Regions from separate parts of the Kitasatospora sp. NPDC097691 genome, predicted to be linked through region 2. Evidence: riboswitches for the same ligand, from Rfam matches in the RefSeq annotation. Region 2 holds a riboswitch; the other holds the start of a gene.
What was found. A riboswitch is a leader RNA that binds a small molecule or an ion and turns the genes downstream of it on or off. The one in region 2 is predicted to bind glycine.
Positions count from the first base shown of each region.

Region 1: it holds a riboswitch for glycine, as region 2 does, so the genes downstream of both, gcvT (glycine cleavage system aminomethyltransferase GcvT) here and gcvP (aminomethyl-transferring glycine dehydrogenase) in region 2, are expected to answer to the same signal.

Region 1 is NZ_JBEORY010000035.1:52,453-59,717, forward strand. Features, by position in the region: gene ABTY56_RS23720 (enhanced serine sensitivity protein SseB C-terminal domain-containing protein) at 1-786, opposite strand, end outside; glycine riboswitch at 1,042-1,149, shown strand; gene gcvT (glycine cleavage system aminomethyltransferase GcvT) at 1,380-2,501, shown strand; gene gcvH (glycine cleavage system protein GcvH) at 2,601-2,975, shown strand; gene glyA (serine hydroxymethyltransferase) at 3,059-4,339, shown strand; gene ABTY56_RS23740 (L-serine ammonia-lyase) at 4,555-5,922, shown strand; gene ABTY56_RS23745 (AbeC-like domain-containing protein) at 6,115-7,265, shown strand, end outside.
Region 2 is NZ_JBEORY010000069.1:28,262-35,526, reverse strand. Features, by position in the region: gene ABTY56_RS33355 (DNA polymerase IV) at 1-175, shown strand, start outside; gene ABTY56_RS33350 (MFS transporter) at 345-1,841, opposite strand; gene ABTY56_RS33345 (PRC and DUF2382 domain-containing protein) at 2,096-3,193, opposite strand; glycine riboswitch at 3,417-3,519, shown strand; glycine riboswitch at 3,521-3,653, shown strand; gene gcvP (aminomethyl-transferring glycine dehydrogenase) at 3,758-6,658, shown strand; gene ABTY56_RS33335 (DUF5999 family protein) at 6,780-6,971, opposite strand.

The sequences.
Region 1 (7,265 bases), on a different contig from region 2:
AGGCATTACCCGCGTGAGCAGCCACTCGACCACCGGGTCGTCGGCGAGGTCGAGCAGTACGAGGTGGACGCCACCCGGCAGCGGCACGGTTCCCAGCGCTTGGCCGAGCGCGTCGTTCACCGCGGCCGGGTCGGCCGGGGCCGCCGGATCCAACTGGACGCCCACGAACATCACGGTCGGCTCGCCCTCGATGCTGGCCAGCGCCCTGCGGGCGGTCAACACCCCGGGAAGGGCGGACAGTTCCGCCCGGCAGGCGGCCAGGAAGTGCTCCGGATCCTCCCCCGGCACCGGCTCGCGCAGCGCCACCCGGCCACCGGTCGGCGCCGCCGGATCCTCCGCGCCCTCCCAGCGGTCCCCGCGCGGACCGCGGCGCAGCTCGGCCACGCCCTGCGGCGGCACGGGGATGCCCACCGCCGCCTCCGGGTTCACCGCGATGCCCACGCCCAGCGGCAGCCCGCGGGCGAACTCCCAGGCCGGCGCGATCGCGAAGGCCATCCCCGGCGCCTGCTGCAGGAACACCTCCTGCGAGGAGAACACCGGCACGTACGGGTCGCCGCCCAGCTCGATGATCGGCAGGTCCAGCGCCTGCCCCTGCGGGTCGGCCCCGGCGGGCAACGGCACCCACACCTGGCTGCGGGCCAGCACCTCGATCACCCGCGGCGTCGCGCCCGGGTCGCCCAGGGCCGCGGTCAGCACCTGCTCCAGCTCGTTGGCCGGCCACGTGCCACCCGCCGGCGCCCCCTCCGGACCGCCCCACCCCTGCTGCTGCTCCACCGGGTATCCCATGCGCCGCCGATTCCGCCCTCTGCCGGTCGGCCGCCCTCTGCTGCGCCGACGCGGAGCAGTCTAGGGCCCGTGTTCGGGACCACGCGGGGTGACCGGGTGCCGTCTCCCCGTGCGACCCGGCCTGTTGTTCCCTTGCGCCCCGGTCCCCTCTTCCCCGTGTGACCGGGTCCCCCCTCCCTTCCCGGTCCGGGACGTGCCATGATGTGCGCGTCCGACGGCATGCGCCGCGGGCTCCACAACTCCATACCGGCCGCTCGAACCCGCGCGGGAGAGCCCGGAGTGCCGCCCCCGTGGTGGCACAGCCGGCGCCGAAGGAGCAAGTCCTCCCCGGAATCTCTCAGGCCCCCCTACCGCACGGGTTAGGCACATCTGGAAAGCGGCGCACGGCCCTGTCGCGCGCCCACCCACGGTGCAAGCCGCCATGCTGTCCCCCAAGCTGGAAACAGCTGCGGGCCGGCGGGCGGTGAAGCTCTCAGGTTCGACGACAGATGGGGAGACCCACGCCGCCGCATGCCCGCGCGCAGGGTCGGCCCCCGAGCGGGTCCGGTCCGGCGCGTGCACCCCTGAGTGCCCCGACCGAGGAGTTCCTGGCCATGTCGTCCCTCCGCCTGACCGCGCTCGACGCGCTGCACCGCGCCCTCGGCGCGACCATGACCGACTTCGCCGGCTGGGACATGCCGCTGCGCTACGGCAGCGAGCGCGAGGAGCACCTCGCCGTCCGCACCAAGGCCGGCCTGTTCGACCTCTCCCACATGGGCGAGATCACCGTCACCGGCCCGCAGGCCGGCGAGATGCTGGACCACGCGCTGGTCGGCTTCGTCTCCGCGCTGGGCGTGCTGCGCGCCCGCTACACCATGATCTGCGCCGAGGACGGCGGCATCCTGGACGACCTGATCGTCTACCGCCTGCGCGAGGACGCCTTCCTGGTCGTCGCCAACGCCTCCAACGCCCAGCTGGTCCTCGACGAGCTGATCGCCCGCGCCAAGGGCTTCGACGCCGTCGTCACCGACGACCGCGACACCTACGCGCTGATCGCCGTCCAGGGCCCGGAGTCGACCGCCATCCTGGCCGACACCACCGACGCCGACCTGCCCGGCCTGAAGTACTACGCGATCCTCCCGGCCCGGGTCGCCGGCCACGACGTGCAGCTGGCCCGCACCGGCTACACCGGCGAGGACGGCTTCGAGATCTTCTGCCGCCCGGCCGACGCCGAGGAGATCTGGCAGGCCCTGACCGCCGCCGGCGAGGGCCGCGGCCTGGTCCCGTGCGGCCTGTCCTGCCGCGACACGCTGCGCCTGGAGGCGGGCATGCCGCTGTACGGGCACGAGCTGTCCACCGACCTCACCCCGTTCGACGCGGGCCTGGGCCGGGTCGTCCGCTTCGACAAGACCACCAACGAGGGCGCCTTCGTCGGCCGCAAGGCGCTGGAGCAGGCCGCCGCCAAGGCCGAGGCCAACCCGCCGCGGGTGCTGGTCGGCCTGGTATCCGAGGGCAAGCGCGTCCCGCGCGCCGAGTACACCGTGGTCTCCGCCGACGGTGCCCCGATCGGCCGGATCACCTCCGGCGCGCCGTCCCCGACGCTGGGGCAGCCGATCGCGATGGCCTACGTCGACGCGGCGCACGCCGCCCCCGGCAGCACCGTCGCGGTGGACGTCCGCGGCAAGCACGAGCCGGTCCGGGTCGTGGCGCTGCCGTTCTACAAGCGCGCCCGCTGACGCCCGTCCGGGCCCCCGTTTTCCCATAGACGCAGGTCGAAGCCGTCCGCGCGGCGGCCCGCTTCGTCGTACCCGCTTCCCATCCTGGAGAATGACGCCATGAGCAACCCCCAGCACCTGCAGTACACCAAGGAGCACGAGTGGCTGACCGCCGCCGAGGACGGTGTCTCGACGATCGGCATCACCAAGCACGCCGCCGACGCGCTCGGTGACATCGTCTACGTGCAGCTGCCCGAGGTCGGCGACACCGTGACCGCCGGCGAGACCTGCGGCGAGCTGGAGTCCACCAAGTCGGTCAGCGACCTGTACTCGCCGGTGACCGGCGAGGTCACCGAGGTCAACCAGGACGTCCTGGACGACAACGGCCTGGTCAACAGCGCCCCGTTCGAGGGCGGCTGGCTGTTCAAGGTGCGCGTGGAGTCCACCGACGAGCTGCTCAGCGCGGACGAGTACACCGCCCTCATCGGCGGCTGAGACCCTGACCGGGGCGGCCGCCGCAGGCGGTCGCCCCGCCCCAGCCGCGGTCCCCTTTCCTCCTCCACCGGGAAGAACACACCATGACGGTTCTCAACCAGTCCCTGCACGCCCTCGACCCGGAGATCGCCGCCGCGGTCGACGCCGAGCTGCACCGCCAGCAGACCACGCTGGAAATGATCGCCTCCGAGAACTTCGCCCCGGTGGCGGTCATGGAGGCCCAGGGCTCGGTGCTCACCAACAAGTACGCCGAGGGCTACCCCGGCCGCCGCTACTACGGCGGCTGCGAGCACGTCGACGTGGTCGAGCAGATCGCGATCGACCGCATCAAGGCCCTGTTCGGCGCCGAGCACGCCAACGTGCAGCCGCACTCCGGCGCCCAGGCCAACGCCGCCGCGATGTTCGCGCTGATCCAGCCGGGCGACACCATCCTGGGCCTGAGCCTGGCCCACGGTGGGCACCTGACCCACGGCATGAAGATCAACTTCTCCGGCAAGCTCTACAACGTGGCCGCGTACCACGTCGACGAGAAGACCGGCCAGGTCGACATGGCCGAGGTCGAGCGCCTCGCCAAGGAGCACCAGCCGAAGCTGATCATCGCGGGCTGGTCCGCCTACCCGCGCCAGCTGGACTTCGCCGAGTTCCGCCGGGTCGCCGACGAGGTCGGCGCGCTGCTCATGGTGGACATGGCGCACTTCGCCGGCCTGGTGGCCGCGGGCCTGCACCCGAACCCGGTGCCCTACGCGGACGTGGTCACCACCACCACCCACAAGACCCTGGGCGGCCCGCGCGGCGGCGTCATCCTGTCCAAGGCCGAGTACGCCAAGAAGATCAACTCCGCGGTCTTCCCCGGCCAGCAGGGCGGCCCGCTGGAGCACGTGATCGCCGGCAAGGCGGTCGCCTTCAAGGTCGCGGCCTCGGAGGAGTTCAAGGAGCGCCAGGAGCGCACCCTGGAGGGTGCGCGCATCCTGGCCGAGCGCCTGCTGCAGGCCGACGTCGCCGAGGCCGGCGCGTCCGTCCTGTCCGGCGGCACCGACGTCCACCTGGTCCTGGTCGACCTGCGCAACAGCCAGCTCGACGGCCAGCAGGCCGAGGACCGCCTGCACGAGGTCGGCATCACCGTCAACCGCAACGCGATCCCGAACGACCCCCGCCCGCCGATGGTCACCTCCGGCCTGCGCATCGGCACCCCGGCCCTGGCCACCCGCGGCTTCCGGGCCGAGGACTTCCGCGAGGTCGCCGACATCATCGCCGAGGCGCTCAAGCCCGCCTTCGACGAGACCGTCGCCGCCACGCTGAAGGCCCGCGTCACCGTGCTGGCCGAGAAGTACCCGCTGTACCCGACCCTGGCCAACCAGGAGTAGTCACCGCCGGCCGGGAGTGGACGACCGGCCGGTGGACAGGGCCCGAGTGACCGGCCTCACCCCGCCGGTGGACATGGGACCCCGGGGCACCGCGCACACTGGACAGTGCGCGCGGTGCCCCGTCACGTGTCAGCCCCCGCCCGCCCAGCAGAAGCAAGCAAGCCCCCCACGCCCCGCCCGCAAGTCCTTCCACGAACCAGACAAGGACGTCCTCCGTGGCCATCAGTGTCTTCGACCTCTTCTCCATCGGCATCGGCCCGTCGAGCTCCCACACCGTGGGTCCGATGCGCGCCGCCCGGATGTTCGCCCGCCGACTGCGGTCCGAAGGCCTGTTGGCCCAGGTGACGGGTGTGCGCGCCGAGCTGTACGGCTCGCTCGGTGCCACCGGCCACGGCCACGGCACCCCGAAGGCCGTCCTGCTCGGCCTGGAGAACAACTCGCCCCGCACCGTCGACGTCGACCAGGCCGACAAGGACGTCGAGCGGATCACCGCCGAGAAGCGGATCAACCTGCTCGGCGAGCACGCCATCGACTTCGACCCCGACAGCCAGCTCGTGCTGCACCGCCGCCGGTCGCTGCCGTACCACGCCAACGGCATGACCCTCTGGGCGTACGCGGCCGACGGCTCGACGCTGCTGGAGAAGACCTACTACTCGGTCGGCGGCGGCTTCGTCGTCGACGAGGACGCCATCGGCGCCGACCGGGTCAAACCCGACGACACCGCGCTGCGCTACCCCTTCCGCACCGGCGAGGAGCTGCTGCGGCTCACCCGCGAGACCGGGCTGTCCATCTCCGGCCTGATGCTGGAGAACGAGAAGGCCTGGCGCAGCGAGGAGGAGATCCGCACCGGGCTGCTGGAGATCTGGGCCGTGATGCAGGAGTGCGTGCGGGCCGGCATGAGCCGCGAGGGCATCCTGCCGGGCGGCCTCAAGGTCCGCCGCCGGGCCGCCGCGGCGGCGCGGGCGATGCGCGCCGAGGGGATCGGGCCGGCCAACGCGATGGAGTGGGTGACCCTCTACGCGATGGCGGTCAACGAGGAGAACGCCTCCGGCCGCCGGGTGGTCACCGCGCCGACCAACGGCGCGGCGGGGATCATCCCGGCCGTCCTGCACTACTACCTGAACTTCATCCCGGGCGCCGACGAGGACGGCATCGTCCGCTTCCTGCTCGCGGCCGGCGCCATCGGCATGCTGTTCAAGGAGAACGCCTCCATCTCCGGCGCCGAGGTCGGCTGCCAGGGCGAGGTCGGCTCCGCCTGCTCGATGGCCGCGGGCGGCCTCGCCGAGGTCCTCGGCGGCACCCCCGAGCAGGTCGAGAACGCCGCCGAGATCGGCATCGAGCACAACCTCGGCCTCACCTGCGACCCGGTCGGCGGCCTGGTCCAGATCCCCTGCATCGAGCGCAACGGCATGGCGTCGGTCAAGGCCGTCACCGCCGCCCGGATGGCGCTGCGCGGCGACGGCCGGCACCACGTCTCGCTCGACAAGGCGATCAAGACGATGAAGGAAACCGGCGCCGACATGAAGATCAAGTACAAGGAGACCTCGCGCGGCGGCCTCGCCGTGAACGTCATCGAGTGCTGATCGGGCACTGACCGGGGCCCGATCGGAAACCGATCGGGCCCCGATCGCACCGTGACCGTGCGCCGGTCCGGCGCGCCCCGGCCCCCGGGCGGAGCTCCCCTCCGCCCGGGGGCTTTCGCATTTTTACTGGCCGACGGTCCGTCAGCAGGTCCATAATCGCGGCCAGTTGGTTCACGCCGGAGGGGGAGGCGGATGACCTTCCAGCCCGGGCCGGTGCGGCCCGCCGAGCCGCCCGTACCGCCCGAAGTGCCCGGCGGGCCACCGCCGTTGTCGCAGCCGCCGTCACAGCCACCGCCGCCGGAGTCGCCGTACGCGACGTCCGAGGCCACCCGGCTGCTCTGCGCCGGGGTCTACCTCGACCCGGACTACCGGCGGCGCGTCATCACCGAGCTGGTCGACCACGACGAGCGCTCCGTCCCGCCGTCCCTGGGCTTCGACCTGATCACCGTCCTGGCGCACGCCCTGCGGGCCCGGGCCCTGGAGGTCCGCACCGGCGCCGTGCTCGTGGCGGTCTGGCTCGGCTTCTTCTTCTCCGTGTACCGGCCGCTGCTCCGGCACCCGCCGTCCGGCGAGTACTGGAAGGCGTACGGGGAGGGGCTGCTCAGCGGGTACCAGGGGGATCCGTACGGCGGGGAGTCGGCGGCCGACACCGTGTTCGGCGCGCTCGCCCACTTCATGCCGCCGTTCACGGCGACCTTCCCGGTCCTGTACGCCCTGGTCGGCCTGCTGTCCTGGTACGCCAAGCCGGCGGACGTCCGGGAGTACGCGCTGTACGCCCCCGCCGCCCCCGCCGCCCCCACCGCGCCCGACGGCTCCCGCACGTCGGACGTCCGGCGCGCGGCCGGGGGGCTCCTCTCCGCCGTCGCCGTGATCGCGCAGATCCTCTACTGGACCCTGGCGCTGCTCGCCCTGAAGGACGGGGCCTGGGAGGGCGTGCTGTTCCCGCTGGCGCTCGCGGCAACGGTGGGCGGGCACCGCCTCAAGGTCGCCCAGGTCCTCCGGAAGGAGCTGACCCGCGAGACGTTCCCGAAGCATCCGCGCCGGCTGCCCGCCCGGCCGCACTACCAGGCGCTGGGCCGGGCGATCGCCGCCGAGCAGTACTCGCAACTCATCGTCTACGACCCGGCCGACCCCTTCCTCGGCGCCGGATTCCCGTTCAAGGCCTGGTCGTTCACCCTGGAGCTGAAGCGCCGCGAGACCGGTCCAGTGGTCGACGACGGCAGCCTCACGGCCCGGGCCGTCCTCGATCTGGTCATCCCGCGCCTGGCCGCCCTGCGGCAGACTGCCGCCGAGACCAGCCTGGACCGGCTGAAGGACCTGCAGATCGACCACGTCGTCTACCT
Region 2 (7,265 bases):
GGGGCGGGTGCGGACCTTCGCGGTGGACGACCCGGCGCTGGAGCCGGCCCGGCCGCTGTCGCTGCGCCGGGACCCGGACGTTGATCCGGATGCGGACCCTGCTGCGGGCGAGGACCCGGGCGCGGGCGCGGGTCCGGGCGCGGGCCGGGCCGACGGGGTGGACGAGCGGGGCTGAGAGCGGGCGCGGGCGAGCGGGCCGAGACACGAAAACGGCCCCACCCGGTGGGGGAGTACCGGGTGGAGCCGCATCACCGTGCCGGACTCCGTACGTTCGTGATGCCCTCGCGACGTACGGAGACCGGGCCCCCGCGCCCTGTCCCTGAGCGCGGGGGCCGGACGCCTCGTCAGGCGTCGGTCTTCACCAGCTTGTCGCTGGAGTCCTGCTGGGCCGAGCCCTCGACGACGGTCAGGGGAGCGGCCGGCTTGACGGTGCGGATCAGGAACGGGACGACACCGGCGACGGCGCAGACCACGGCCGCCGTCCAGAACGCGTGCTTGTAGGCGTCCAGGGTGGGCAGCAGCAGCGGGATCTGCGGCGGCAGCTTCATGGTGTCGCCGGTCAGGATGGCGGCCATGACGGCGGTGCCGATCGCGCCACCGACGGTGCGCAGCACCGAGTTCATGCCGTTGGCGATGCCGCTCTGCTCGACCGGCACGGCGCCGTTGATGTAGGCCGGCATCGCGGCGAACGCGAGGCCGACGCCGAGGCCGAAGATCGCCGAGGCGGTGTAGATGTCACCCTCGTGGCTGTGCCGCAGGGCCAGGTAGGCCATCGCGATGGCGCCGAGGACGCCACCGAGGACCAGCGGCAGACGCGGACCGCGACGGGCGATCAGCACCGCGCCGAGCGGGGCGGCCACCATCGAGCCGATCGCGGACGGCAGCAGCATGACGCCGGCGTGCAGGACGGTGGCGGTGAAGCCGTAGTGGGTCAGCTTCTCCGGGGTCTGGGCGAAGTTGCTGATGACCATGAAGGAGCCGTACATACCGAAGCCGATGAGCAGGCCCGCGGTGTTGGTGAAGGCGACGGCCGGGCGGGACATCATCTTCATGTCCACCAGCGGGTGCGCGACCTTGGTCTCGATGATGCCCCAGACCAGGGCGACGACGGCGGCGACGGCGAACAGGCCGAGGGTCTTGGTCGAGGTCCAGCCCCAGTGGTTGCCCTGGCTGACCGCGACCAGCAGCGCGGAGAGCCAGCCGGCCAGGGTGATCGCGCCGAGCGGGTCGGCGCCGCCCTCCTTGTCGGTGACCGGGTCGGACGGGACGCGGATGGCGACCAGGGCGACGGCGATCAGGCCGAAGACCAGGCCCATCCAGAAGATCGACTTGTAGTTCCAGTGCTCCAGCAGGAGACCGGTGGCGACCAGGCCGAGGCCGGAGCCGACGCCCATCGAGGCGCTGATGGCGGCGACGCCGCCGGTCACCTTCTGCTTGGGCAGCTCGTCGCGGACGATGCTGATCGCCAGCGGCATCACGCCACCGCCGGCGCCCTGCAGGACGCGGGCGACGACCAGCCAGGTGAAGGAGTGGGTGCTGACCGCCAGCGCCGAACCGGCGACCAGGCCCGCCAGCGAGATCAGCAGCATCGGCTTACGGCCCCGGAGGTCGCCGAAGCGGCCGAGGAGGGGAGTCAGCACGGCGGCGGAGAGCAGGTTGGCGGTCATCAGCCAGGTGATGCTGGAGGCCGAGACGCTCAGTTCCTTGGCCAGCGAGGGCAGGATCGGGACGACCGCGGTCTGCACCACGCTGAACGACAGCATCGCCAGGATGAGGGCCGGCAGGACCCGGGCGCTGCTCTGCTTCTCGGCCGCGGTGGTGGGCTGGGATGCCTCACTCACGGTTGCTTCCTCCCGTACATAGTGAATGAACTGAAGTAACCATGCAGGGAGATACTTCAGAGTGTCAAATATCGAGTGGTTAAGCTTTGGCAAAGGGGGAGGGGCGGGGGTCTGTCGGGCGCCTGCGGCGGGCCGGGGGCGGGGTGCCGGGTTGGGCTGTGGAGGCCGTGGCGCGTGGGTGATGGTGAGGCCGGGGCTTGGGCATGCGGAAGGGCCCCGGCCAGGGGTGGCCGGGGCCCTTGACGGGGTGTGGGTCAGACGAGGGGGCGCATGGCGGTGGGGCGGGAGGTCTCCGGGGCGGGCGCGATCGACGACGGCTGCGGGTCCTCGGCGGGGGTGTCGTCGTGGACCTCGACGTGCTCGCGGCGGACTTCGTCCCGGATCACTTCCTCGGCGGTGTAGCGCTCGACGACGAGGCGGACGCGCTCGATGGGGGCGAGGTGCTTGTGCACCACCGGGCGCTCCTCGCGGAGGGTGACCTCCTCGACGGCCTCGGCGATCTCCTTCTCGGTGAGGGAGGCGCGCTCGGCCTCGCCGACCGGAATCCGCTCGACCCGGACGCGCTCGCGGACCACCGGGACGCGGCGCTCGATCTGCTCGGTCGTCACGTACTTGCGCAGCTTCGCGGTGCCCACGGTGTGCCACTCGGTGCTGACGTCCAGCCGCTCCTCGCGGCAGGTGACCTCGATCGGGTCTGTGGGGGCGGGGGCGGCGGCGCCCACGGTGCTCTCGGCGGGCTGCGGGTGCGGGTGCGGCTGCGACTGCTGCTGCGGCTTCGGCTCGACGGGAGGCGTGACGGCGGGAGCGGGAGCAGGAGTGGGGGCGTGAGCGGGTGCGGGGGCGCTGAGGGTGCGCACGTGGGCCTCCGTGGCGGTGCTGGTGTTGATCGGGGCGGGCTCGGGGGAGTGCAGGGCGAGCGGCTTGGTGACGGCTGCGGCCGCTGCCGCGGGCACGGCGACCGGGGCCGCCGAGCCGGTGCCGAAGTCGAGGTCGGACTGGGCGGCGTGGCCGCCGTCGTCGTCGGCCGGGTCGTCGCTCCCCGGGGTGTCGAGGCCGTAGTAGCGGTAGAGCTGGAGCTCCTGGGCGGGGGACAGGTGCTGGCCGACACCGAAGTCCGGGGACTCCTTGACCAGCGACTTGTCGTACGGGACCCGGAGCTCTTCGCCGGAGAAGTCGCTCGTGGTGAGCGGGACGAAGGCGTCCCGGCCGAAGATGCCGGTCCGGACGGCGGCCCACTCGGGCCGGCCGGTGGCATCGTCCAGATAGACCTCGTCGACCGTACCGATCTTGTCTCCGTTGCGGTCGACCGCCTTGTGGCCGATGAGGTCCCGGGGGTCGATGTCGGTCTGCACTCTTTCCTCCAGGGCGCTGGGCCTGCGGAACCCCCGCAGGAAGGCGGCCGGAGCACCCGTTCCGTCCGCCACTCCACACCAAATGCCATGAATCGGACGGGCGCGACCGGGGTGCGCCGGACGGGCTGTGGGCTGGGCCGTCCGGGGGACGCGCGTAGACCCGGCGTGACCTGAAGCACCCGTGATCGGAAGGCCTCCCGCTGGTACCCTGGGCGGCGACCGCAGAGCCCGCTCGGGAGAGTCTCCGCCGCGAAAACCGCTGGTCGGAGCGCCGAAGGAGCAACTCCTCCCCGGAATCTCTCAGGCATCCGTACCGTGTGGGGTAGGTCACTCTGGAAAGCAGGGCAGGAGTGTCGGCACGGAAGCCGGCGACCACCACCCTCACCGACGGTGCAAGCCGACGGAGCGCCCACGGCGCGCCGTGCGGGCGAAGCTCTCAGGTCCCGATGACAGAGGGGGAGGCCTGTCGGGTTCGCCCGCCACGGCTGATTTCGCTGTCCGCAGCGGGAAGGTCGGCCGGCGTGCGTACCCCCGCCGGTCCGTGACCAGGAGGCCTCGACCACCATGAACGCCCAGCCGAACGCGGGACGCCCCACCGGCGCCTCGACCCTCACCGAGCTTGAGCTGGCCAGCCCCTTCGAGAACCGCCACATCGGCCCCGACGCCGCCGCGCAGGAGAAGATGCTGGCGTCCGTCGGCTACGGCTCGCTGGACGAGCTCGCCGCCACCGCCGTGCCCGAGGCGATCCGCTCCATCACCGGCCTGGACCTGCCCGCCGGCCGGTCCGAGGCCCAGGTCCTCGCCGAGCTGCGTGAGCTGGCCGGCCGCAACCAGGTGCTTCAGCCGATGATCGGCCTGGGCTACTACGGCACCTTCACCCCGCCGGTGATCCTGCGCAACGTCATGGAGAACCCGGCCTGGTACACCGCCTACACCCCGTACCAGCCGGAGATCTCGCAGGGCCGCCTGGAGGCGCTGCTCAACTTCCAGACCCTGGTCTCCGACCTGACCGGCCTGCCGACCTGCGGCTCCTCGCTGCTGGACGAGGGCACGGCGGCCGCCGAGGCGATGGCGCTGGCCCGCCGCGTCACCAAGGTCAAGGGCGGCGTCTTCCTGGTCGACGCCGAGACCCTGCCGCAGACCACCGCGGTGATCCAGACCCGCGCGGAGCCGACCGGTGTCGAGGTCGTCGTCGCCGACCTGTCCGCCGGCATCCCGGCCGAGATCGCCGAGCGCGGCGTCTTCGGCGTGCTGCTGCAGTACCCGGGCGCCACCGGTGTCGTCCGCGACCTCACCCCGGTCATCGAGCAGGCGCACGGCCTGGGCGCGATCGTCGCCGTCGCCGCCGACCTGCTGGCGCTGACCCTGCTGAAGTCCCCGGGCTCGCTGGGCGCCGACATCGCCTGCGGCACCTCGCAGCGCTTCGGCGTGCCGATGGGCTTCGGCGGCCCGCACGCCGGTTACCTGTCGGTGCGCGCCGAGTACGCCCGCTCGCTGCCCGGCCGCCTGGTCGGTGTCTCGGTCGACTCCGACGGCAACCGGGCCTACCGCCTGGCGCTGCAGACCCGTGAGCAGCACATCCGTCGCGAGAAGGCCACCAGCAACATCTGCACCGCCCAGGTGCTGCTCGCCGTGATGGCCTCCATGTACGCCGTGTACCACGGTCCGGACGGCCTGGCCGACATCGCCCGCCGCACCCACCGCTACGCCGCGGCCCTCGCCGAGGGCCTGCGGGCCGGCGGCGTCGAGCTGCTGCACGGCGAGTTCTTCGACACCGTCACCGCCGTCGTCCCGGGCCGGGCCGCCGAGATCGCCGCGGCCGCCCGCGCCAACGGCGTCAACGTGTACCAGGACGGTGCGGACCGGATCTCGGTCTCCACCGACGAGACCACCACCCGCGAGCACCTGGCCGGTGTCTGGGCCGCCTTCGGCGTCCCGGCGGTCGAGGTCGCCGAGGCCGCCGACGCGCTGCCGGCCGCGCTGCTGCGCGAGGACGAGTACCTGACCCACCCGGTCTTCCACAGCCACCGCTCGGAGACCGCCATGCTGCGCTACCTGCGCCGCCTGTCGGACCGGGACTACGCGCTGGACCGGGGCATGATCCCGCTGGGCTCCTGCACCATGAAGCTCAACGCGACCACCGAGATGGAGGCCGTGACCTGGCCGGAGTTCGGCCAGCTCCACCCCTTCGCGCCGATCGACCAGGCCCAGGGCTACCTGACCCTGATCCGCCAGCTGGAGCAGCAGCTGGTCGAGGTGACCGGCTACGACGCGGTCTCGATCCAGCCGAACGCGGGCTCCCAGGGCGAGCTGGCCGGCCTGCTGGCCGTCCGCGCCTACCACCACGCCAACGGCGACACCCAGCGCGACGTCTGCCTGATCCCGTCCTCGGCGCACGGCACCAATGCGGCCTCCGCCGTGATGGCCGGCATGCGCGTGGTCGTGGTGAAGACCCTGGTCGACGGCGACGTCGACGTCGAGGACCTGAAGGCCAAGATCGAGCAGCACCGCGACAACCTCTCGGTGCTGATGGTCACCTACCCGTCGACCCACGGCGTGTACGAGACCGAGATCACCCAGATCTGCGCGATGGTGCACGAGGCCGGCGGCCAGGTCTACGTGGACGGCGCCAACCTGAACGCCCTGGTCGGTCTGGCCAAGCCGGGCAAGTTCGGCGCGGACGTCTCGCACCTGAACCTGCACAAGACCTTCTGCATCCCGCACGGCGGCGGCGGCCCGGGCGTCGGCCCGGTCGCGGTGCGTGCCCACCTGGCGCCCTACCTGCCGAACCACCCGCTGCAGGAGGAGGCCGGCCCGGCCACCGGTGTCGGTCCGATCTCGGCAGCCCCGTGGGGCTCGGCGGCGATCCTGCCGATCTCCTGGGCGTACGTCCGGCTGATGGGTGGCGAGGGCCTCAAGCACGCCACCCAGGTCGCGGTGCTGAACGCCAACTACATCGCCAAGCGCCTGGCGCCGCACTTCCCGGTGCTCTACACCGGCCCGGGCGGGCTGGTCGCGCACGAGTGCATCATCGACCTGCGCCCGCTGACCAAGGAGACGGGCGTGACGGTGGACGACATCGCCAAGCGCCTGATCGACTACGGCTTCCACGCGCCGACGATGTCCTTCCCGGTGGCCGGCACGCTGATGATCGAGCCGACCGAGTCCGAGGACCTGCACGAGATCGACCGTTTCTGCGACGCGATGATCGAGATCCGGGCCGAGATCGACAAGGTCGGCTCGGGCGAGTGGGCCGCCGACGACAACCCGCTGCGCAACGCCCCGCACACCGCCGCCGAGCTGGCGGGCGACTGGGCACACGGCTACTCGCGGCAGGAGGCGGTCTTCCCGGCGGGCGTGAACCCGGCGGACAAGTACTGGCCGCCGGTGAGCCGGATCGACGGCGCGTACGGCGACCGCAACCTGGTCTGCTCCTGCCCGCCGCTGGACGAGTACGGCGTCTGACGGATCCGGTCGCCACGGCGACCGGACGGACGGCAGGGCCCCGGCGGAACTCTCCGCCGGGGCCCTGCCCGTACTGCGATCGATTCGGCGGCCGCGCCCGCCGTACGGTCGGACCGCGCGGTCAGGCCGCGTGGGCGACGGGGCGGCGCGGGGCGATCACCCGGCCGTCCGGCAGCAGCTCTCCGGTGTCCTCGAACAGGACGACGCCGTTGCAGAGCAGGCTCCAGCCCTGCTCCGGGTGGCAGGCCACCGACACGGCCGCTTCGCGGTCCTCGGACTCGGCCGATGGGCACTCAGGACGGTGCTGGCACATACGTACCCTCGCTTCGCTCTGCGATCCTCCCCGTGGTGCGGTCGCCGGAGGTCGTGCCGTCCGGAGGCCGCCGCGGTGGTCGGATCCTGTCCGCACGCCGACCAGGTGTTGACCGGCGCTCAAGTGGGTAGGACAGGTGGTCCTTCCACGCTGGTTCCCAGTGTCGGCATCTGCGGACGTGCCCGCAGGGATTTCGTGACATGCGCCACAACTCCCGGGCAGAGATCACCCGTTCAGGTGGGGCCGGGGGGAAATCGCGCACCGGTGGATCAGGTGAGGGATGGCCCGATCGGG